One region of the Thermaerobacillus caldiproteolyticus genome, then DNA from elsewhere that is predicted to be linked to it. Evidence: predicted binding sites of a transcription regulator. Region 1 holds the regulator's gene; each other region holds the start of a gene.

Region 1 (5,585 bases):
AGTTGCTGCCTTTCGCTCGACGCTCGAAGAAGTAAAAGAGGCTGACTTAATTTTACATATCGTTGACTCGTCGAACCCTGATTATTATCATCATGAGAAGACAGTTTATGAGCTATTGGACGAGCTTGATGTGTCATCCATTCCGATTGTTACCGTTTATAATAAACGTGATATGATCCATCCTGATTTTGTGCCGGGTGCCCAAACGCCTTCGGTAACGATCAGCGCATTAGATCCAAATGATTTACAACAACTCCGCCAATTTATTGAAAAAATAGTAATTGACTTAATGGATTGCTATTATGTATTTATTCCAAGTTTTGAAGGCAAGCTGCTCGCTCAGTTGAAAGCAGAAACGATTTTGCGCGATTTACATTACAATGAACAAAGCGGCATGTACGAATGCAAAGGATATATATTGCCTTCACATCCGCTTAACGGACAGTTAAGAAAATATCAAAACTAGAAAGGGTTGTTTTATGTTTCAGCATTTACGACATGGGAAAAAAATCGCACCAATTGTGAAAGAAGTAGAAGCACAAATCGCACCGCTTCATAAAGAAATCGATGAACGAATTGATGACAATCAATATCGCGTCTTGCAAAGTTTTCGCCGCCATAAAGTCAGCGATGCCCATTTTATCCCGTCGACAGGATACGGATATGATGATACAGGGCGTGATACGCTAGAACAAGTGTATGCCGATGTGTTTGGCGGTGAAGCAGGGCTTGTGCGCCCGCAAATTATCTCTGGGACACATGCGATTTCGATTGCGTTATTTGGCATTCTTCGTCCTGGTGATGAGCTTCTTTACATTACGGGAAAGCCGTACGATACATTGGAAGAAATTGTCGGTATTCGCGGCAGCGGGGTTGGTTCACTAAAAGAATTTCATATTGGCTATCAAAGCGTACCATTAACAAAAGAAGGGAAAGTGGACTTTGAAGCGGTCAGACGCGCCATCCATGAACGTACAAAAATGATCGGCATTCAGCGTTCAAAAGGATACGCAACCCGCCCGTCGTTTACTATCGCAGAAATTAAAGAAATGATTGAGTTTGTCAAAGCCATCAAACCGGATGTCGTCGTATTTGTTGACAATTGCTATGGAGAATTTGTCGAGGACAAGGAACCGTGCCACGTTGGCGCCGATTTAATCGCCGGCTCACTCATAAAAAACCCAGGTGGCGGTCTCGCGAAAACAGGCGGTTATATCGTTGGGAAAAAAGCATACGTGGAAGCGTGCGCATATCGAATGACCTCTCCGGGAATCGGTGCCGAAGCAGGGGCATCATTATATAGTTTACAAGAAATGTATCAAGGTTTTTTCTTAGCTCCTCATATTGTTGGTCAAGCGTTAAAAGGCGCTGTATTTACAGCAGCAATGCTAGAGCGTCTCGGCATGAATACACACCCAAAATGGAACGCCAAACGTACGGATTTAATTCAATCGGTGCAATTCGATGATCCGGATCAAATGATCGCATTTTGCCAAGCCATTCAATTTGCATCACCTGTAAATTCGCATTTTACTCCGTATCCGAACTACATGCCGGGCTATGAAGATGACGTCATTATGGCAGCGGGAACGTTTATTCAAGGGGCTAGCATTGAACTGACGGCGGATGGTCCGATTCGTCCGCCATATGTCGCTTATGTTCAGGGTGGATTGACGTATTCACATGTCAAAATCGCGATTTGTACCGCTATTGACCAATTGATAGAAAAACAGCTCATTGGCGTGTGAGAAAATATAACATTCAATTGACATAATATGTTACATGATGTAAAATAAAAATAATCTAATATAAGGAGGAATTGACGTGAGTAGCAACAACATTCGTCGTTCCATGCCGTTGTTTCCGATTGGCATTGTGATGCAATTAACTGAGTTGTCTGCTCGTCAAATCCGCTATTACGAAGAACACGGATTAGTTTCTCCTGCACGTACAGAAGGAAATCGACGCTTATTTTCGTTTAATGATATCGATCGCCTTCTTGAAATTAAAGACTTAATCGATCAAGGAGTGAACTTAGCCGGCATTAAACAAATTTTCGCTTCTCGTCAATCGACAGCTTCCCATGAGCCGACAGAAAAGGTCGAAAAAGTAGTCAAACAAGAGCTATCGGACGAGGAATTGCGGAATGTATTACGGGCGGAATTGATGCAAGCAGGGCGATTTAATCGTGCATCGCTTCGCCAAGGAGATATCGCTCGTTTTTTCCATTAATAGCGTTTGTTTTTGTTTTTCACATAAATATTTAAGACGATGAACCGGGGAGGAGTTTTATAATGGCAAAGTACACGAGAGAAGACATTTTGCGTATTGTGAAAGAAGAAAACGTCAAGTATATTCGTTTGCAATTTACGGATATCCTTGGCACGATCAAAAACGTGGAAATTCCAATTAGCCAATTGGAGAAAGCATTAGACAACAAGATTATGTTTGACGGTTCTTCTATCGAGGGGTTTGTCCGCATCGAAGAATCCGATATGTATTTATATCCTGACTTAGATACATTTGTTATTTTTCCGTGGACATCGGAAAAAGGAAAAGTGGCTCGCTTCATTTGTGACATTTACAATCCAGACGGTACTCCGTTTGAAGGATGTCCGCGCTACAACTTGAAACGAATGTTAAAAGAAATGGAAGCCTTAGGCTTTACAGCGTTTAATCTAGGTCCAGAACCAGAGTTTTTCCTATTCAAGCTCGATGAAAAAGGTCATCCTACGCTTGAATTGAATGACAATGGCGGTTATTTTGACTTAGCCCCAACGGACTTAGGAGAGAACTGCCGTCGCGATATCGTGTTAGAATTAGAAGAAATGGGCTTTGAAATTGAAGCTTCTCACCACGAAGTAGCGCCGGGACAGCATGAAATCGACTTTAAATATGCTGATGCCGTCAAAGCATGCGACGATATTCAAACATTTAAGCTTGTTGTGAAAACAGTGGCTCGTAAGCACGGTTTACACGCAACTTTTATGCCAAAACCATTGTTCGGTGTGAACGGTTCAGGAATGCACTGCAACTTGTCCTTATTTAAAAACGACGAAAATGCGTTTTTCGATCCAAGCGGCGATTTGCAATTAAGCGATATCGCTCGTCAATTTATTGCCGGCGTATTAAAGCATGCACCAAACTTTACAGCTGTGACAAACCCAACGGTTAACTCTTACAAACGTCTTGTGCCAGGATATGAAGCACCTTGTTATGTAGCGTGGTCTGCACGCAATCGAAGCCCGCTCATTCGTATCCCAGCTTCACGCGGCATGAGCACACGCATTGAAGTGCGCAGCGTTGACCCTTCAGCAAACCCTTACTTAGCCATGGCGGTGCTGCTTGCGTCTGGATTAGACGGTATTAAAAACAAATTAACTCCTCCAGCTCCGGTTGATCGTAACATTTACGTCATGACAAAAGAAGAACGTTTAGAGGAAGGAATCGTTGATTTACCAGCGACATTAGCAGAAGCATTGGAAAACTTAAAATCAGATGAAGTCATGATTCACGCATTAGGGAAACACTTATTCGAACATTTTGTCGAAGCAAAAGAAATCGAATGGGATATGTTCCGTACCGCTGTTCACCAATGGGAACGCGACCAATATATGGAGTTATACTAAAAAAGAAAAAGGCTATCTCGTATTGAACGAGATAGCCTTTTTTGTAAGGTCAGAAAAGTATAAAGTTTAAAAGAAAACTGTCTTACTCCATCTATATCAGGTGGTCAACTGTCTTTCGAGTGAAGAGCATTTGCCCATCGTGGGAGTCAAGATAGTGAAATAGGTGCGCTTGCACTTTTCTTGATTTTAGTTAATCATACGGTAAACTCCAATGACCTTTCCAAGAATTGTCACGTCACGGACAATAATCGGCTCTAAATGAGGGTTTTCCGGTTGCAAACGAATATGGTCTTGCTCTTTAAAGAAGCGTTTAACGGTTGCCTCGTTTTCCTCGGTCATTGCTACAACAATATCTCCATTATTGGCTGACTGTTGTTGGCGTACAATGACGTAATCCCCATCTAAAATGCCTGCCTCAATCATGCTGTCTCCCATCACTTCAAGCATAAACACATGATCTTCCGGTGAAACAAAGCGCTCCGGGAGCGGAAAATAGTCTTCAATGTTTTCAACGGCAGTAATTGGCTGTCCGGCTGTCACCTTGCCAATGATAGGAACATTGACGACATTGTTTTTTTGCATCGAGGAAGTAAAATCAGCATCTAATATTTCAATGGCGCGCGGTTTTGTCGGATCACGTCGAATATACCCTTTGCTTTCAAGCCTTGCTAAATGTCCGTGTACGGTTGAACTAGAGGCAAGTCCAACAGCTTCACCAATTTCACGAACGGAAGGAGGGTATCCCTTCGTCTGTACCTCTTTCTTAATAAAATCTAATATTTGCTGCTGCCGTTTTGATAGCTTTGTCATCATATACACCTCTTACCTCATCGTTTGCCTACATTATAGCATGTTCATTATTAAAAAACAAACATAAGTTCGAAAATCTATTGACACAAACAAATGTTCTTGATTATAATAAAAGCACAAAGGCGAACAAATATTCTTATGAGGTGATAAACGATGAAACGAAAGCTTGCTCACTATATTGTTTTTTCGATTCTTTCATTTATGTTATTAGCTGGATTTGCGTATGCAAGCAAACCGATTCATAAAGAAGATTATCTAGAAATCACCGTCACACCCGGCGATACACTTTGGAAATTAGCAAATAAATACCGGAAATCACATCAGCTTTCAACCAATGAGTTTATTGAATGGGTCATCGATGTGAATCATTTGTCGAGCCAACAAATTATGGCGGGTGAAAAGTTGGTTATTCCTGTGTTAAAATCAAAAGCAGATGACCCGCTAGTAGTAAGCAAATAACAACGGAGATGATCGAAAGTGAAAGCGATTATTTATTGTCGCGTAAGCACAACGAAAGAGGCGCAAGAAACATCGTTAGAGCGGCAACGGGAAGAATTAGAGCGCCTCGCTGAACGGTATGGATTTGAAGTCGTTAAAATTATTACTGAACAGGCGAGCGGCTATGAAATTGAGCGGGACGGGGTTTTAGAGTTGCTGGCTGCGCTAAAACAGGAACGAATCGATGCGCTTCTCATTCAAGATGAGACAAGATTAGGAAGAGGGCATGCAAGAATTGCTTTGTTGCACTGTATTCAAAAAGAAGGGGTCAAAATATATACGATCAGCCATAACGGAGAGATGCAATTATCCGAGGCGGATTCGATGGTGCTCGATATCATTAGCATTGTTGAAGAATATCAACGTAAAATACATAACTTAAAAATTAAACGAGGCATGAAAAAAGCGATTGAAAGAGGATACCGACCGGAGCGGAACTTAAAGCATGTTGGAGAACATGCTGGAAGAGAACGAATCGAGCTCCCAGTTGAAGAAATTGTCCGTTTGCGCCATAACGGTCTGACGTTTGCGGAAATTGCCGCAACGTTGCGTGGATTCGGCTATGACGTCTCGAAGGCGACTGTTCATCGCCGATATCAAGAATACGTTCAGTCAGGCACATAGAACTGTCAGCAGATGGAGAAGCAA
Region 2 (5,585 bases), 580 kb from region 1:
GTCTATTCATCCTTCTCCTTCCCTTCCACTAGTTTTCTCACAATCTCACTTTTTGCTTGCGGTATTAACACGCGATATTGGTTGCTTGGAAATGATTCATCAAATTGACAAACGGATTTGAACGAACAAAACTCGCACGGTGTTTGCTCGCTTAGTTTGTAAGGTGATATATCAATGACCCCTTCAACAATACGGAGCCCAATCGTTTTGAACAAGTGGCGAACGTGCCGGCGAAGATGGTGGAAGTCATCTTCGCTTACGACAGAAGAGCTTGAATGAATTGCTCCCTTTTTCGTAATTTGTGCAGGAACAATGAGAGACCATTTTCCGTCTTCGAGCCGCTTGTCCATCAATCGAACGACTTCTTCATCTCCTAGCAATAAGCCGCGCATTTTAAATTGCTCTAACAGCTTTCGCTCGACTTCTTTTTCATCATTGAATAACTGATCGCTTTTAATGATCGGATTATGGATATGGAAATATAAAATTCCTGCCGGCCATGCTGCGCTTCCGACTAATTGTTCCGCGTAAGTAATGACAATGTCTAAATACGTCAACATTTGCAATGCGAGCCCATAATACACTTCTGTTAAATTTAATGATTTAGCACTTGATTTATAGTCAATGACGCGCAATAACACCCCTTTAGAGCTATCTGCTTTATCGACTCGGTCAATGCGTCCGACTAACTCCATTAATGTACCATCTTGAAGGCGAAACGTGAGCGGTGGCAACACGCCGTTCGGACCAAATTCTAGTTCAAGTCCAACCGGAACGAATCCGCTTGCTTTTGCATGTTCGCTTAATACCGCTGTCGTCCGTGAAATGATTTGTTGTAACTTTCGCTTCATATAGTGATAACGGTTCGAGCTTAACAAAATTTCTTGTTGAATGGTTGGTGCAATTCGTTCCACCGCTTCTACTGACAGTTGTTCGCATTGTTGTTTTGACAGTTGACCCCATTCTAGTTTCGCGTCATGAAGACGGTCGGAAATAAACTTTAACGCAGAATGAAACAGTTGCCCGATATCCGGTGCCTCTAGCCGGAAAATGTTCCGCTCTTTTAAGCGTAAACCATGCGATAGAAAATGAGAAAACGGGCATTTTTGAAATTGCTCCATTCGTGAGACGCTCGCTTGAATTTTTTTGCCGTACAGTTGTTTCGTAATATCTTTTTTCAACGGTTGTGCTACATTTTCATAAAATAAGCTAGCCAACACGTTTCGAGCTATTGAGCGCCACTTTTCGTCATCTGCGTAAAAGTTATACACATCCCACCAAATCGGGTGAATTGGATAATTTCGCTTCCATGCTTGCAATTGAGCAACAAGGTATGTAAGTGTTGCATGTGGATGCGTAACAAATTCACATTGTTCATCGTCCGTTGCTTCAAGCGGCTCGTTTCCGCGCGAACGTGGATGCAAAGATGGAAATAATGCGCAAAGACGCTTCAATAACATCGAAGGTGCTAACGCTTTTCCTTCTTCATTGGCTAACGGATACGTAATATACAACCGCTCACTTGGACTGGTCAGTGCTAAATAAATCGAAAATGATTCGTAGAACAGCTGCTCTCTTCCACCCGGAGCCACATTTAAACCGGACTCGTGCAAAATCTCCCGTTCATTTTCCGCCAAAAGACCGTCTTCTTTCATTTTAGCAGGAATGATCCCGTCATTTGCGCCGATGATGAACGCACACTTGATATCAACAAGGCGTGAACGGTCAAAATGCGCAATTAACACTTGATCGATGGCAGGTGGCACAAGAGAAAATTCAAGGCGGTCAAGTCCCGTTTCGATAATTTTGGCAAACTCACTCAGTGAAAGCGATTCTTCTCCTAACATTTCGACGTATTGGTCAAGCAAGTCAATGACAGCTTTCCATACTTGATCATGCTGCCTTGCTTTTATTAAATTTCCCCGCGCTTCTGCCTCTATCTGCAGCCGTTCTAGCTTTTTTGGAATCTCTAATTCTTCTAAATATCGATAAATCGCTTCACAGAAAGCGCGCCCATCCTTTGCCCGCTGCAAGCGGCGTTGCAATGTCACAAGTGGCGTCGCCACCAACTCCCGCCACTTGTTGATTTGATCTTCGCGTTGTTTTTCTTCATCCGTTTGCGGTAACGATAGCCCTTCCACCGCTTGATAACGCCGGTATGTCCAACGCTCTCCGTTCGTCCATTTCGCTCCTTTGATTCCATAGGCAAGCACGTAATTTTCCAGCTCGTCCATCGCTTCACGCATCTTCGCTATGTTCGCATCACTCGGAAACAGCAAGTCCGTTTTTACAGCGCGAAACACCGCCTCATAACGCCAATGCGATGTAACAACTTCTAAACTGGAACGAAGCAATTCGATGAGCGGATGATGAAGCATCGGTTCCTTTTCATCCATAAAATACGGAATGTGAAAATCTTGAAAAATCGTTTTCAATATATCGCGATAATCATTGGTGTTTCGAACTAAGACAGCAATATCTTTATAACGATACCCTTGATCGCGAACAAGACGAACGATTTCGCGTGCGACTGCTTCAATTTCCGCACGGCGATTTGAAGCTTCATAGATTTGAATCGCTTCCGTTTCTTCTAAAAAAGAAACAGCCGGTCGAGAATCATAGTGCGCTTCTAAATGAGCAAGCGCAGCTTCACGATGACGAACGTTTTGCTGTAACAATTCTACATCGTCGATAGCGACATTGTTTAGCAACGCCATTTCACGAATGTCATGGTACGTTTGGCCTGTCAGGCGAAATAAATGAAGTTCATTTGGGAGATGATCGTTGTAAGGAGCATCCACTGTTAACGCAATTGTTACGCGCTTACAATGAAGCAATAACTGTTCAAGTACCATATATTCTTGTGGAGTAAAATGATGGAACCCATCTACATAAATTTCAGCATTGGCAAGATAGCGCGATTGTGGAATTTTCTCAGCTAATAGACGCAAATAATCTTCTGAATCAATATAATGATGCATCAATTGCTTTTCTAATTGTTCATAAATGAGGTGTAAATCGCTTAATTTATCGGCTAATACTTTTGCCGTTGCCTTCGCCTGTTGTTCGCGCAGTACGTTAGCTTTTTCTAAAAGCTGTTCAGGTGTAATACAATAGCGCTTGCATTCGACAATCATGTCCCCAAGCTGTGTCATGAATCCCGCTTTATCGGCAGCGCGACCAAACAGCTTAAATTCCGGCTTGTGCCGCTCAATAATTTTTCGTAACAACATTTGAATCCCAACATCGTTCAAGTGGTATCGGCTCATGCCTCCTGTCTCCTGCAAAACACGCCAAGCCAGCCGGGTAAAGCTGAATACTTGAGCGCGAATCATCCCCCCTAATCCCGGTGTATGTATAAGCTTATATTCCGATTGAAACGTCATTTGTTCAGGAACAAGATAAACAATGGAAGGCCCATTTGGTTCTTCTCTCAACATTTCGCGAATTTCATTTAAACATTTTGTCGTTTTCCCGCTTCCGGATCGTCCTAAAATAAAGCGAAGCGACATGACATCATCACCTTCATTTTCCAGCATTTCTTTTATTATAGCACATATGTTCGATACTTAAAAGGAATGTGTAGCAGTTTTTTGTCGCGAAATAAGTATATCTGTTTTTTCTTGTTAGTTCTATATAAGTTTTTGATACAATTTTTCCATATATTCCTCATAAAAAAACAAGATATTCATCAAGCATACAAGCTATGATGAACATCTTGTTCTAAAATCTCACTGCCATCTTATTAAACGGCCAATACCGAAGATTTACTTTGCCAACAACTCGACTTATTTTCACAAATCCAAAATGCCGGCTATCCCAACTACTTAATCGGTTATCGCCGAGCACAAAAATATATCCTTTCGGCACCGTTTTTTGCCCAGTCAACTCTTCAAGTGTAAAATCGCCAGTTAATTTACCGTCAATTAACTTCTGTTTATACGGTTGCAAATACGGTTCTTCGATTCGCTTCCCGTTAATATACAATACATCATTTTTATATTCTACTCGGTCTCCCGGCAAACCAATGACCCGCTTTACATAGTCTTCTTTCGCATTCGCATGAAACACAACGATATCAAAACGACGAATGTTTCCCATTTGATAGCTTAACTTGTTAACAATAAGCAAATTTCCTTCTTGTAGCGTCGGCATCATCGACTTACCTTCCACCATATAATTGGTGAAACAAAGAAAGCGAACCGTGAAAAGAAGGGATAATCCAAGTCCCCAGACAATCGGCTTTCGAAAACGTTGTTGTTTTTCCGTCATACAATCGCCACCTGTCATTTATGAATCTTCCTTGCTTGGCTCTTTGTCCGTCAAAGAAAATCGCGCTTCCACTCGTTTTCCTGCATACCATAACAAAATAATCACAATCGCCACTGCCACAGTACGAAGCGGCTGTTTCACAAGCGCAGCAAGATCATAGCCAATAAAGCTAATCATAAAAATCATCACCATCTTACCAAATAAAACGGCAAGAATAAATTGCTGCCTGCTAATACGCGATAAGCCTGCGACCACATTAATAATCGCCGATGGGGTAAACGGAAAACAATATAACAAAAATAAAGGCCCAAATCCATGCCGCTCTACCCAATTCATTAATCGTCTCACTTTTTGATGGCGGCTTAAAAAGCGGAAAAACTGTTTTTGTCCTACTTTTCGCGCTATCCAAAATACAAAAATCGAACCAAGACAAGTACCAATCCAAGAAATGAGAAATCCTTCCCATAACCCGAAAGCAGCGGCGTTCGCCATCACAAATATAAAGAGCGGCAACACCGGGAAAAATGACTCCAGCAGCGTAAACACAATACCTGGTATCATTCCAAACGAGCGATAATGTTCCAGTAAGTCTAATACATTTTTTAGTGTAAACCATTGTTTTAATGTTTCTAAGTCCATGAATACTCCCCATTCACATCGAAGTAACATTTATATTTTACACGCTTCTATGGGGAATATAAATAGAGAGAATTTCGACTGTTATAAATTTTATTGCTGCAGCCATTCTTTTGAGCGATCCATACGAAATAAATATTGCATTTTTCGCTCGCGCGCTTCTATTCGCTCTGATAATTTCGTTCGCAGCTGTGCCGTTCGATATAATTGGTTAACAAACGAATGATAGGAAACTTCAAGGAGAATACTTTTTTCATTTTTAAAATAAACGACCGTTTGTTCTTCTTTCGAAGGTTCATATTGAAACACGTGAATATGTGATAGCCATACACAGCGAGGAGCATTAGGAGAAGTAGTTGGGAATACATAAATTTCATTGAGTGGCTCAACGGCAATCGGGGCTTTATGGGTAATTCCTATGATGGCCCTTGTTCCTTCTTTCCTTCCATCGAAAGTTATGGTACTACATAAATTTTCTTCCCCTAATAAATATTATGCTACTCAACAAGCATATTAGAAGTCCTACTTACATAACATTTCATACGAAAATTCACATTCCTTGCACACTTCTCCAGCTTTTCTTGTCTCTGATACTGTGTACTAAAAAAGAGCCTACTCAAAGCGAGTAGGCTTACGGATTATTGCCAACACCTATTGTAAGTCCAAATACTTCATTT
Region 3 (5,585 bases), on a different replicon from region 1:
ATCTGTAGACCAAAAATATAAAGAATATGTGGCCGGCTGCAAAAAGTATGGCATTCCATTTGGTCACTATGCTTACGCGCGTTTTGTCAGTGTATCTGACGCTATACAGGAAGCAAAAGACTTTCTAGCACGGGCAGATAAAGACGCTAAATTCCTAGTTGTCGATGTGGAAGAAGTCACAACAAAAAATCCGAAAGACCTTGTTCCAGCAACACAAGCGTTTATTGACTACTGCAAGAAGAATTCTGGAAAAAAAGTCGGACTGTACACGGGTCATTCCTTCTACAAACAACATGGAATGGATAAGGTGAAAGCAGACTTCTTGTGGGTGCCACGCTATGCAACGAATGACATTGGGCAGCCTAACGGACTAAAACCGGATATGCCAGCAGACTTGTGGCAATATACACAGCGTGGAAAATTGTCCGGGGTTTCCGGTTACGTCGATCTGAACCAACTAGTCGGGACGAAATCTCTTGAATACTTTATTGGGAAGCCGGCGGATGTAAAAAAATCAGTAGTAATTCAAGAAATGAAAACACCTCAATCAGCATACGACAAAGAAGTCGATGCAGCGTTTGAATTTCTCAAACAAAATGGTGTTGTGACGCAAGATCGTCGCGATGAACCTTTGACGCGCGCACAAATGTTTTTGATGTTGTACAGGTTTGCAAAAAATGTGTTGAAGAAGTAGCAGCCCCTGCCAAAACGGCAGGGGTTTTTTATTTTTTAACTTGAAAATTAGGTAGGAAACAACACTAAATAAGTCACCGTTTAAATTTGACATTGTACTTGTTTTGAAAAAACGTGATAACATCAACGTTTTCATCGATTGTTTTTTAGGAATTAGTTATAGGAATTGAAATAAAACTTTGTTTAATTTTATTTCCTAATACAAAATCCTAAAAGATTTTCCTAAAGTATCTAAAAAACGGACAGTTGTTCTATTGAAATCGAACATAGGTTCCCCTATAATGTAAATAAAAGGGGGCGGTGATAGTGAGAGGACTACTTCTCAATGCTCTAGTATCTCAAGAACCTTTGGAAATCATATATCTAAGCGACCGTGGACAGCTGAGTCAAAGGACTATCGTTCTTGAGTCTGTAGACGACACGCACATCAAAGCTTTTTGCCAACTTCGAAAACAGCGTAGAATCTTCAAATTAAGCAACATTCTATCTATCCGTTTAGCCAAACATAAAAGGGGGAAAAGAACACAATGGGTGAGCTAAAAGAAAAAGAAAGAGCCATTCTGAATGTGATTATTGATTACGTGAGAGAGCACCACTATCCACCGTCTATGCGTGAAATCGGATCTAAGCTAAACATTCCTTCAACATCGACCGTTTTCAGACATATGGAGAGTTTGAGAAAAAAAGGATACATCACTTGGGAATTGAGTCGTCCACGAACGATTCAAGTTCTCAAAATGATTGAAAAATAATCGCCTTTCCAGCTATGGAGAGGCGATTTCTATTTTTCAAATACGTTCGCAATTTGCTTATAAAAGTCTTTTGAGATTGTCCCTTTTTGTAGAAGCACATCGCAGATGGCCTTTAAATCGATGACCTCCCTCGAAACGACTAACTCATCGAAAGTAGAATTTCCGAGTAATCCTTTGAGTTTGAGTAAAAGTTGCTCCATCCGTATCCCTGCTTTCCCTATTCCGTATGTCTTATATTTACTTTTATTGTATACGAATGTTAGTTCGATTTGTAGGTTTCCGGAGAAAACATTTGTTCGGTTTTGTTGATAAAAAAGGTACGCCTTTGCTTAGACGTACCTTTACATGCTCCAGAAATCATCGTAGTCTACATTTTTCCCCGTTAGCTGCCGTAAAGCTTTGATGATTTTGTGTGCGTTTTTCATCGATGGTTTGAATGCATCCCCCTGGCAAAGCCTGCTGATTGTTCCTCTATTCACCCCACTTTTCCGCACAAGGTCTTGTTGAGTAATTTCGTGTTTGTCTAGAAACTTTCCGAATTTGGAACGAGGTTTTCCTAATCCGAACAAGCTATCACTCCTTCTTGTTGGTTTTTTAGGCAGTATGTCCAAAAATCAAATTTTTTAAACCTCAAGAAAGTTTGAATAATGGACAAACAGCGACACATATGAATTTAACAAACGATCAACATTGTCGATTTCTTGTTGTAGTAGACACTTGAACACAAAGTCTATATTGTTTCGACATTTCAGCAGAAATGTATCGGAAATGTAATCTGACAGGAAATTACGAGCGAAATCGCAGTAATAGCAGCAAAAACAAAATTTGTTAGAAGAAGAGGAAGGAGTGAAGCAAAGCGAACGACTGACGAAGCACAAAGTTTTTCCCCCGAATCCATACGTTTTATTCATTGAAGGAGGCGGAAATTTTATGAATTCATTGATTCGAAAAATCGCACTTGAAGGATTACGAGCTGGTAAGCGTATCAGCGAAATCGACATGAGTAACCCTCTTACGCAAGACACTGCGTCATTTATCATTGACGTTTTGAAGGAAGTTATAAAACCATTCTAAAAGGAGTGTTTATCATGGTTAAAATCGAATTTCAATGTGAAAAATGCGAAGATCATACGGAAATCGGATTTTTAGGTCATGATTGGAAAACTGACGATTTTTACGTTGAGTGTTGGATTTGTGGATATCGCGAACATCTTAGCGAAATGATCGGGAAACGTAACGACTAGGAGGCAGTAATTATGTTCGAATGGATTAGTCGCGCCGACAACTTGGTCGAAATTGTTCGTTCAATTAAGTCACCCAGCGAGTTAAAGGCGTTGAAAGAGTTTTTGTCGGACGAAACAAACACGCAAATGTTACGCGACAGCCAAGTTTACGTCGCGATTCGAGACATACCGTCGCACGCACGTCATCTACTCGAAGACATCATCGACTTACTTTACTAAGGAGGAACCCCGAAATGATTAAAACGTTTGTTATCAGCGCATACGTAATACACAAAGTTTGGTGGAAACGAACGCACCGCGAAAGAAAAGTCGACTGGAAAACGTTCTTTAAGGAGGCGTCATGACGATGGGATTCGTTAGTATATTACAAACGGTTTTTAAGACGATAGCCGAAACGAAGAAAATTCCCCGTTGGCAATACACGGAACTCAACACACAAAAACTTCTGTATAGTCCGGATTATTTACGTGAGTTACTAAAACAAGCGAAAGAACTAGACGACAAAGAAGCGATGCGAATCATTTACCGATATATCAAGCGTCACGGCGCTGAAAATATCGGTCGTTACGGAAAAATCGTTCGTGAGATTATCGATTATCTAACGTGAGGTGCTTCCGATGAAAACGAAGATTGAAACGATTGACTTTCGTGAGTTTATGGCCGGAACGCATCGAAAGTCGAAGCGCCCAACACGCGCATACTCCGGCTTTCTTCCGACAATCACACCGCAAACTTTGTTCCCGATACACGACGGCGGATTCGCGTTGTTCCTTGCTGGAGTCGGAACGATTATGGTAGTAGCGTTTTCTGAACGATTCCTAGCACGCGGCGGATTTCCGGAAGTAGCGTATGCGGTTGCTGAAATTGGGCGGTTTGTATTTCCTATTTTGGCCTATGGTGCAGTGCTATGGCTATTCTTTTTCGGATTGCGAGGGGTGTAGTATGCAGAAAGTTGTTGATTGGCTTAGTCGGCAGCGATTGAAAGCAAAGCTCAAAAAAGCGTTTTACAATGCGGGACTATATGTGCCGTACAAAAGCGGTGATCGAGTGATCCCGGTTTATCCGAAAATTCATAGCGTTATAGAAACGGCCAACAAAATCGAGTTTGTATTTACGCTCAAAAACGGGATGGATCCAAAAGAAGTGAGCAAAAAGGAATATGTTTTTAAGCAAATGTTTGGTCGTAATATCGAATTAAAAGGGGATCTAAAAAAATTTGTTCTAACTATTTACGGTACAAAAATGCCAACCGTTCTAAAATACCGATATGATGAATTCAAAGCTTTACTAACTCCTTTAAAATTGGGGATTATTTGTGGAGTGGATCGCCATGGCCAATATAAAATATTCGACCTGGCTCAAATGCCACATATTCTCATAGCCGGAGAAACGGGAAGCGGTAAATCCTCGCAGCTTCGCTCCATTCTAACAACCCTCATCCTATCTAAAAAACCGCATGAATTAGAACTCTATCTAGCTGACTGTAAAAAGTCAGAGTTTCATATATTCCAAAATGTAAAGCATGTGAAATGCGTGCTTTTTGAACCCCAAAAAATCCAAAGAATGCTGCATCATATCAAAAAAGAGCTTAATGAACGGAGTGATCTAACGTACTCTTTTCGAGTTGGCCATATCGATGAATTGCCAACAAAATATCGACGTCCCTACATTGTCGTTTGTATCGATGAATTTGTTTTACTACGGAAATTCAACGACATCATGGACATTTTGATTGACATTGTGGCCATCGGACGCACATTAGGTGTATTTGCTATTTTATCGATGCAGCGGCCGAGTAGTGAAGTTCTTGATACAACGATACGTGCTAATCTGACCGTTTCAATGGGGTTTAAATTACGCGACAAAATAGAGTCGCGCATCGTAAATACTCCCAAAGCAGAAGATATTGAAATACCAGGACGATTCATGATGAACAGTGACAAACTATATGAGATTCAAGCGCCATATCTCACGCAAAAAGAGGCGGAAAAATTACTAAAACCTTATTTCGTTGATGATTGGAAGGACATGTTTTCCGGCTCATCAGAGGCGCAAGAGACAACTAAGAATAACGAGGAACTTCTAGAGGATGACATCTTAGGAGGTTTAGACTAATGAGATTATCTGAACGCGACAAAGCGATTATTCGTGATATTAACAGATTCCGTGTCATGGACCGTGATTCGATTGCTGAGCTTCATTTTTCGCATCTTAAACGTCCGGCGAATAGTGCAAATGCGGTCCTTAAAAGATTGGTTGCTAATGGCCATATTCGGCGTTCTGAAGCATTTGGAGCCCCCTTTCTATATCTTACTGCTGAGTCGAATATCAAGAAAGATAGCGCCAAAATTAGTCATTACCTTGCGATCTTGAGTGTGTATAAAGAAATGCGAAAGTATGGGGATGTTATAACGTTTCAAATCGAGCCAAAGTATGGCACAAAAGGTACAGTTGAACCGGACATTTTCTGTATTTTTCGCAAGTACGACCGTCAAAACAAAACTCCCTTTTTCATTGAAGTACAAAATACGGTGTATTCGCAAAAAATGATGCAAGCAAAGCTGGAGAGATATCTGAAATTGTTTGAGAGCGGTGTGATCGCAAAAGAGCCATGGCAACCGGCCGATAAGCCTCCTGTATTTCCTCGAGTACTAATCTTGTCAGAACAACGCTTTGCGATTGATGGACAATATCCTTTTTATGTAATACAAGCGCAATCATTTGGTCAGTTTGTGCAGTCGCTGAAGCCAACAAAACCGAAGTCAAGTGGATTGGTTGCGGATTTACGATAGGCAGGCGGAGTTTTCCGCCTTGTTTCGCAAGGTAATGGAGTCTACTTTCCAAACAGTCGTGACAAAAAACCCTTCTTTTTCTCTTCTTTTGCTTCAGCAATCAT
Region 4 (5,585 bases), 1.8 Mb from region 1:
ATCAAGCTGATGCTTTGGCAGATCTTTCACTGGTACATCCATGTCAATGCCGTAATGACGGCAGACCGCTTCTAGCAATTGCGGATAATATTGCGAGCTTTGCGGTTCCCAAGGGGCAATCGCATGCTCACGCAATGTTAATTCATCGTTTGGAATGACTAAATCTGGATCGACTTCTAACTTAGCTCCTAACCCATCACAATCCGGACAAGCTCCGTACGGGCTGTTAAACGAGAACATGCGCGGCTCTAGCTCGCCGATGGAAAAACCGCAATAGGGGCACGCATGGTGCTCGCTGAACAACAATTCTTCCTCACCAATGACATCAATAATCACTTTACCATCTGCAAGCTTCAATGCAGTCTCAAGCGAATCCGCCAAGCGTGAAGCGATTCCTTCTTTGACCACAATTCGGTCCACAACTACTTCGATGGAATGCTTTTTGTTTTTCTCAAGCTCGATGTCTTCGGTCAACTCACGCATTTCTCCATCAACGCGAACGCGCACATAGCCTTGCTTTTTAATCTCTTCGAGCGTTTTCACATGTGTTCCTTTTCGCCCTGATATGACCGGTGCGAGAATTTGAATTTTCGTCCTCTCCGGATACGCTAAAATTCGATCCACCATTTGCTCGATCGTTTGCGACGTAATTTCAATCCCGTGCTCCGGGCAAATCGGGCGCCCGATGCGGGCAAACAACAGGCGCAAATAGTCATAAATTTCCGTTACCGTTCCAACCGTTGAGCGCGGGTTACGGCTCGTCGTTTTTTGGTCAATGGAAATCGCCGGTGACAACCCTTCAATCGCATCAACATCCGGCTTGTCCATTTGCCCTAAAAATTGACGCGCATAAGCGGACAGCGATTCAACATAGCGCCGCTGTCCTTCCGCATAAATTGTGTCAAAGGCAAGCGACGACTTTCCCGATCCGGATAAACCTGTCAACACGACAAGCTTATCGCGTGGGATTTCTACATCAATGTTTTTTAAATTATGAGCTCTTGCTCCTTTAATAATAATCTTATCCTTAGCCATATATTGCGATCATCCTTCCGCTTTTAGCTCAAAAATTAAATCACGCAACTCGGCTGCTCGCTCAAAATCAAGCGCTTTGGCCGCTTCTTTCATTTCCTTTTCTAAGTTGGCAATGAGCTTGTCTCGCTCTTTTTTGGTGAGATTGCTGTAATTCGGCTTTGCGTCGTACGTTTCCTGTTCTTCCGCAGCATACGTCGCACGAATTACATCGCGAATGTCCTTTTTAATCGTCTGCGGCACAATGCCATGCTCGCGATTGTACGCTTCTTGGATGGCACGACGCCGCTTTGTCTCATTAATTGCGATTTCCATGGACTGGGTAATCGTATCAGCATACATAATGACATGCCCATTCGCGTTACGGGCAGCACGACCAATCGTCTGAATCAGCGAGCGCTCGGAACGCAAAAATCCTTCTTTATCGGCATCAAGAATTGCCACAAGAGATACTTCCGGGATATCTAACCCCTCCCTGAGCAAGTTAATGCCGACCAACACATCGTATTTGCCCATACGCAAATCACGAATGATTTCAATTCGCTCAAGCGTTTTAATTTCCGAATGCAAGTACGCCACTTTAATGCCAATCTCTTTTAAGTAATCCGTCAAATCTTCCGCCATTTTTTTCGTTAACGTCGTCACAAGCGTACGCTCATTTCGTTTGACGCGCTCGTGAATTTCCCCGATTAAATCGTCAATTTGCCCTTGAATTGGACGAACATCAATCGTCGGATCTAACAGTCCCGTCGGGCGGATAATTTGTTCAACGACCTCAGGACTATGCTCTAATTCATATGGTCCCGGTGTTGCCGATACATAAATAATTTGATTAATTTTTTGTTCAAATTCCTCAAACGTTAACGGGCGGTTATCAAGTGCTGATGGCAAACGAAATCCATGATCCACCAATACTTGCTTGCGCGCCCGGTCCCCATTATACATTCCGCGAATTTGCGGCAATGTCACATGTGATTCGTCGATCACAATAAGAAAGTCATCAGGGAAATAATCAAGCAACGTATATGGCGTCGACCCCGGCGGACGCAATGTTAAATGGCGGGAATAGTTTTCGATACCTGAGCAAAAGCCCATTTCCCGCATCATCTCAAGGTCATAGCGCGTCCGCTGTTCCAAACGCTGCGCTTCTAGCAGTTTTCCTTGCTCACGCAATTCTTTCAACCGTTCCTCTAGCTCTTTTTCAATATTTTGAATCGCCAGTTGCATTTTTTCATCGCGCGTAACGAAGTGGGATGCTGGGAAAATGGCAACATGTTCCCGTTCACCGATAATCTCTCCTGTTAACGCATCCACTTCGCGAATGCGATCAATTTCATCACCAAAAAATTCAACGCGAATGCAATGTTCATCGCGCGAAGCTGGAAAAATTTCAACAACGTCGCCGCGCACGCGGAACGTTCCGCGCTGAAAGTCAATATCGTTCCGTTCATATTGCACATCGACAAGGCGACGCAACAGTTCATTCCGTTCTATTTCCATGCCTACACGCAATGACACGACAAGCTCGCGATATTCTTCCGGCGAACCTAAACCGTAAATGCACGATACGCTCGCGACAATAATGACATCGCGCCGCTCAAACAGCGCCGATGTCGCCGAATGTCGTAATTTATCGATTTCATCATTAATGCTTGCGTCTTTTTCAATGTACGTATCCGTTTGCGGCACGTATGCTTCCGGCTGATAATAATCATAGTAACTAACAAAATACTCCACCGCATTGTTCGGAAAAAACTCCTTAAATTCGCTATATAATTGCCCCGCTAATGTTTTATTATGGGCAATCACAAGCGTCGGCTTATTGACTTCTTTAATGACATTGGAAATGGTAAACGTCTTTCCCGTTCCTGTGGCCCCTAACAACGTTTGATGCTTCACACCATTTCGAATTCCTTCTACTAATTTGGCAATCGCCTTTGGTTGATCGCCTTGCGGCTGATAGGTTGAGACTAACTCAAAACGCTCTCCCACATGCAAAGCCTCCTATTCTCATTCATCTTAACTCTCATTGTAGCATATTGAAAGAAAAGATGCACAAAAAAAGCGAACTTATATTCGTTCCAAAAAATCCAATCGTTACAAAAAAAACGTGCCTTCCGTATTCGAAGGCACGTTCTCATTTCATTTTTTTAGCCTTTTGACCATCTTTTCTGCATACAAAAATCCGACGGTCGTGGACACAATATCAGCTAAAATTTCATGTAATTCATCCGTATACCCTTTCACATAAGAAGCCACTAATAAAGCGACCGTTAACAGAGTACCGACATAATGGTTATACGTCACACGTGTGAATAAAAGAACTAGCAAGCATGGCACAATTAACGCAATGATAAACCACATCGCCAAAACTCCTTATTTAGACGGCTTCAGAGGCCCATTTTTTTCGTTGTTGCACAAACAATAAACCAAGTTCATGGTGTTCATCTTCATATAATGCTCCTTGCACAAAGCGAACTTCTCCGTTTTCTCCCAACACTTCTAACTTGCAAAACGCGCGATTCCGCTGCAATGCTCTGTAAAACTCTTCTTCCGTTTTCACTGGCATTCCATTTACCTTCACAATCACTTCACCAATTTGAAGTGCCATCTTCTCCGCTTTCGATTTCGGAAGGATCCCTACGATTACCAGCCCGTTCGCGCGCTGCGAAAAGTAAGGCGGCTGGGAACGGTCTTGAACATGCTGGGAAAACGCAAACCATTCTCTCGCAATAAACGCTACAGCTGCCGCGGCAATCGCTAACGTCACATACCAGTAGCTTACCACGGCCAGAATGCTGGTCACAAGTGCCAACAGCATGACACGTTTCCCCGTAAAGTGAATCGATCGATGCGGATTCATTCCTTGAACATGCTGGGAAAAGCCAATGAAAAACGGGACAAGCATGAGGGAATACGTGTCATTCCCTCCCGGAAACAGCGGCCACCACGAAAATGGAGGAACAAGCGCATCCCCCGTCACCGGAAGCAGTATCGGCACAAACCAAAGCCGTTGTGCCCAATGTTCCCCGACGATGAACCCACGCTTACTTTTCGTCAATTGTGGAGATGTCCCTACAGCCCCATTTCGTAAAATCAACCACGCTTCCGCCATTAAAAGCAACGCTAGCAATATCGCTAACGCTGGCAAATTCGTTTCATTAAGTCCAGGAAAATTGGCTGTAAAAAATGATTTTGTTCCTTCATATCTAGCTAAAAAACTAACAACAAAAAAAGTCAATCCGATCGTGTAAGCAGGCGATAACAACCTCATTTGTACCGTCAGCCCAAGCAATATCGTTACCCAAGCGAGCAACATCACCGCATCCCGCGGAAACGCCACACCGACAACAACGGTCACAAACGAAATAACAACGCCGATTCCAAGACCGCTACGCCAAAAAAATTTGCTTTCATGAAACCAATCATACACACGAATATGAAAATGACTTCGCTCTTTTTTTACCCGGCGCCATCCAACAAAAAGCACCAACAAAATTCCATAATAGAAAAGAGGTTGTATCCATAACCGACCAATTCCTTTGATTATTTCTAACACCCACGCGGACATTCCCTATCACCTCGCTATGTTCACGATTCTGCCAATCTACTTGTATTCTATCAAATCGCTGTCGTAAATCCTATGACTGTTAGGAATTTTTTTCAACGCCTCTTGCCAACAATTGACGAACCGTTCGAGATGACCACTTTCTTTGCCGAATCCGCACTAGTTTTGTCAAGCCGAAAGGAAATCAGCACTCGATGGAAAAATGATATAAGCAAGAAGAAAAAGGAGGAGGAAGCTATGGAGCTAAAAACAAGTAACGTCGCCAAACGCCTTGGGGTATCGCCGAAAACGGTTCAACGTTGGGTGAAAAAATATAACATTCCGTGCTCAAAAAATGAAGCCGGTCATTATGTATTTGATGCTGAAACACTGGCATTGTTAGAACAAATTAAGTTTGAACATGGAGCCGCTCTAGAAGACAGCGATATCATCGATATAGAAGAAAAAGATGCCTTCTCTGCCGAAGCGTTTTTCACCACTTACGTCCAACCGCAACTCGACAAATTCACCTCACGCCTCCAGCGCATGGAGCGCCAACTTGATCAAAAAGCCGATGAAGTCGTTTCATTTCAACTATTGCAACACCGTCAAGAAATTGATGAGCTCACTACTTACATTCACGAATTAGAACAACGGCTGGCTCTTCTCGAAAAAGTCAATCACGACCGCTCCCTCGATGAAGAAAACAGCAGAAAAAAACCAAAACGACGCGGTCTTAGCCGCATTATGAGTTTATTTGCATAAAATCGTTTCGTTCTCCCTTTCCGCTTGCTAGCGCACAGCGGGAAGGGAGTTCTTTTTTCCACTAGAATTCATCTCGCTACCTTTTACTTTTCTTAATAAATTTTTTATTGTTTTTTAATCATTTTGTCTTATAATAAATGCCGTTTTGACTAAGTTTAAACAAGAAGGAGCGGAGAACAATGATACCGTGTAACAAACAAGTCAAAAACAAAGAACAAATAGCCATATGGATCGCAGTCCT

The links. The regulator LexA, encoded in region 1, represses DNA repair genes until DNA is damaged. The targets are predictions, from matches to a motif close to CGAACATATGTTCG.
Region 2: a site for LexA is predicted at 3,552-3,565, ahead of addB (helicase-exonuclease AddAB subunit AddB). Genes of this name have one in related genera too.
Region 3: a site for LexA is predicted at 955-968, ahead of ISX45_RS20440 (WYL domain-containing protein). Genes of this name have one in related genera too.
Region 4: a site for LexA is predicted at 3,098-3,111, ahead of uvrB (excinuclease ABC subunit UvrB). Genes of this name have one in related genera too.

Annotation. Positions count from the first base shown of each region.
Region 1 is NZ_CP064060.1:771,679-777,263, forward strand. Features, by position in the region: gene hflX (GTPase HflX) at 1-466, shown strand, start outside; gene ISX45_RS03990 (methionine gamma-lyase family protein) at 480-1,748, shown strand; gene ISX45_RS03995 (MerR family transcriptional regulator) at 1,852-2,232, shown strand; gene glnA (type I glutamate--ammonia ligase) at 2,295-3,629, shown strand; gene lexA (transcriptional repressor LexA) at 3,816-4,439, opposite strand; gene yneA (cell division suppressor protein YneA) at 4,593-4,898, shown strand; gene ISX45_RS04015 (YneB family resolvase-like protein) at 4,917-5,561, shown strand.
Region 2 is NZ_CP064060.1:192,613-198,197, reverse strand. Features, by position in the region: gene addA (helicase-exonuclease AddAB subunit AddA) at 1-10, opposite strand, end outside; gene addB (helicase-exonuclease AddAB subunit AddB) at 3-3,512, opposite strand; gene lepB (signal peptidase I) at 3,724-4,290, opposite strand; gene ISX45_RS01070 (TVP38/TMEM64 family protein) at 4,291-4,911, opposite strand; partial or broken gene ISX45_RS01065 (competence protein ComK) at 5,002-5,364, opposite strand.
Region 3 is NZ_CP064061.1:35,502-41,086, forward strand. Features, by position in the region: gene ISX45_RS19200 (GH25 family lysozyme) at 1-694, shown strand, start outside; gene ISX45_RS20440 (WYL domain-containing protein) at 1,000-1,233, shown strand; gene ISX45_RS19205 (LexA family protein) at 1,221-1,445, shown strand; gene ISX45_RS19210 (hypothetical protein) at 1,475-1,645, opposite strand; gene ISX45_RS19215 (helix-turn-helix transcriptional regulator) at 1,787-2,014, opposite strand; gene ISX45_RS19220 (hypothetical protein) at 2,292-2,519, shown strand; gene ISX45_RS19225 (hypothetical protein) at 2,534-2,689, shown strand; gene ISX45_RS19230 (hypothetical protein) at 2,702-2,908, shown strand; gene ISX45_RS19235 (hypothetical protein) at 3,036-3,296, shown strand; gene ISX45_RS19240 (hypothetical protein) at 3,307-3,630, shown strand; gene ISX45_RS19245 (FtsK/SpoIIIE domain-containing protein) at 3,539-4,804, shown strand; gene ISX45_RS19250 (hypothetical protein) at 4,804-5,481, shown strand; gene ISX45_RS19255 (MerR family transcriptional regulator) at 5,523-5,585, opposite strand, start outside.
Region 4 is NZ_CP064060.1:2,750,303-2,755,887, forward strand. Features, by position in the region: gene uvrA (excinuclease ABC subunit UvrA) at 1-1,035, opposite strand, end outside; gene uvrB (excinuclease ABC subunit UvrB) at 1,045-3,024, opposite strand; gene ISX45_RS13910 (CsbA family protein) at 3,175-3,396, opposite strand; gene ISX45_RS13915 (PDZ domain-containing protein) at 3,413-4,603, opposite strand; gene ISX45_RS13920 (MerR family transcriptional regulator) at 4,838-5,344, shown strand; gene ISX45_RS13925 (DUF6044 family protein) at 5,524-5,585, shown strand, end outside.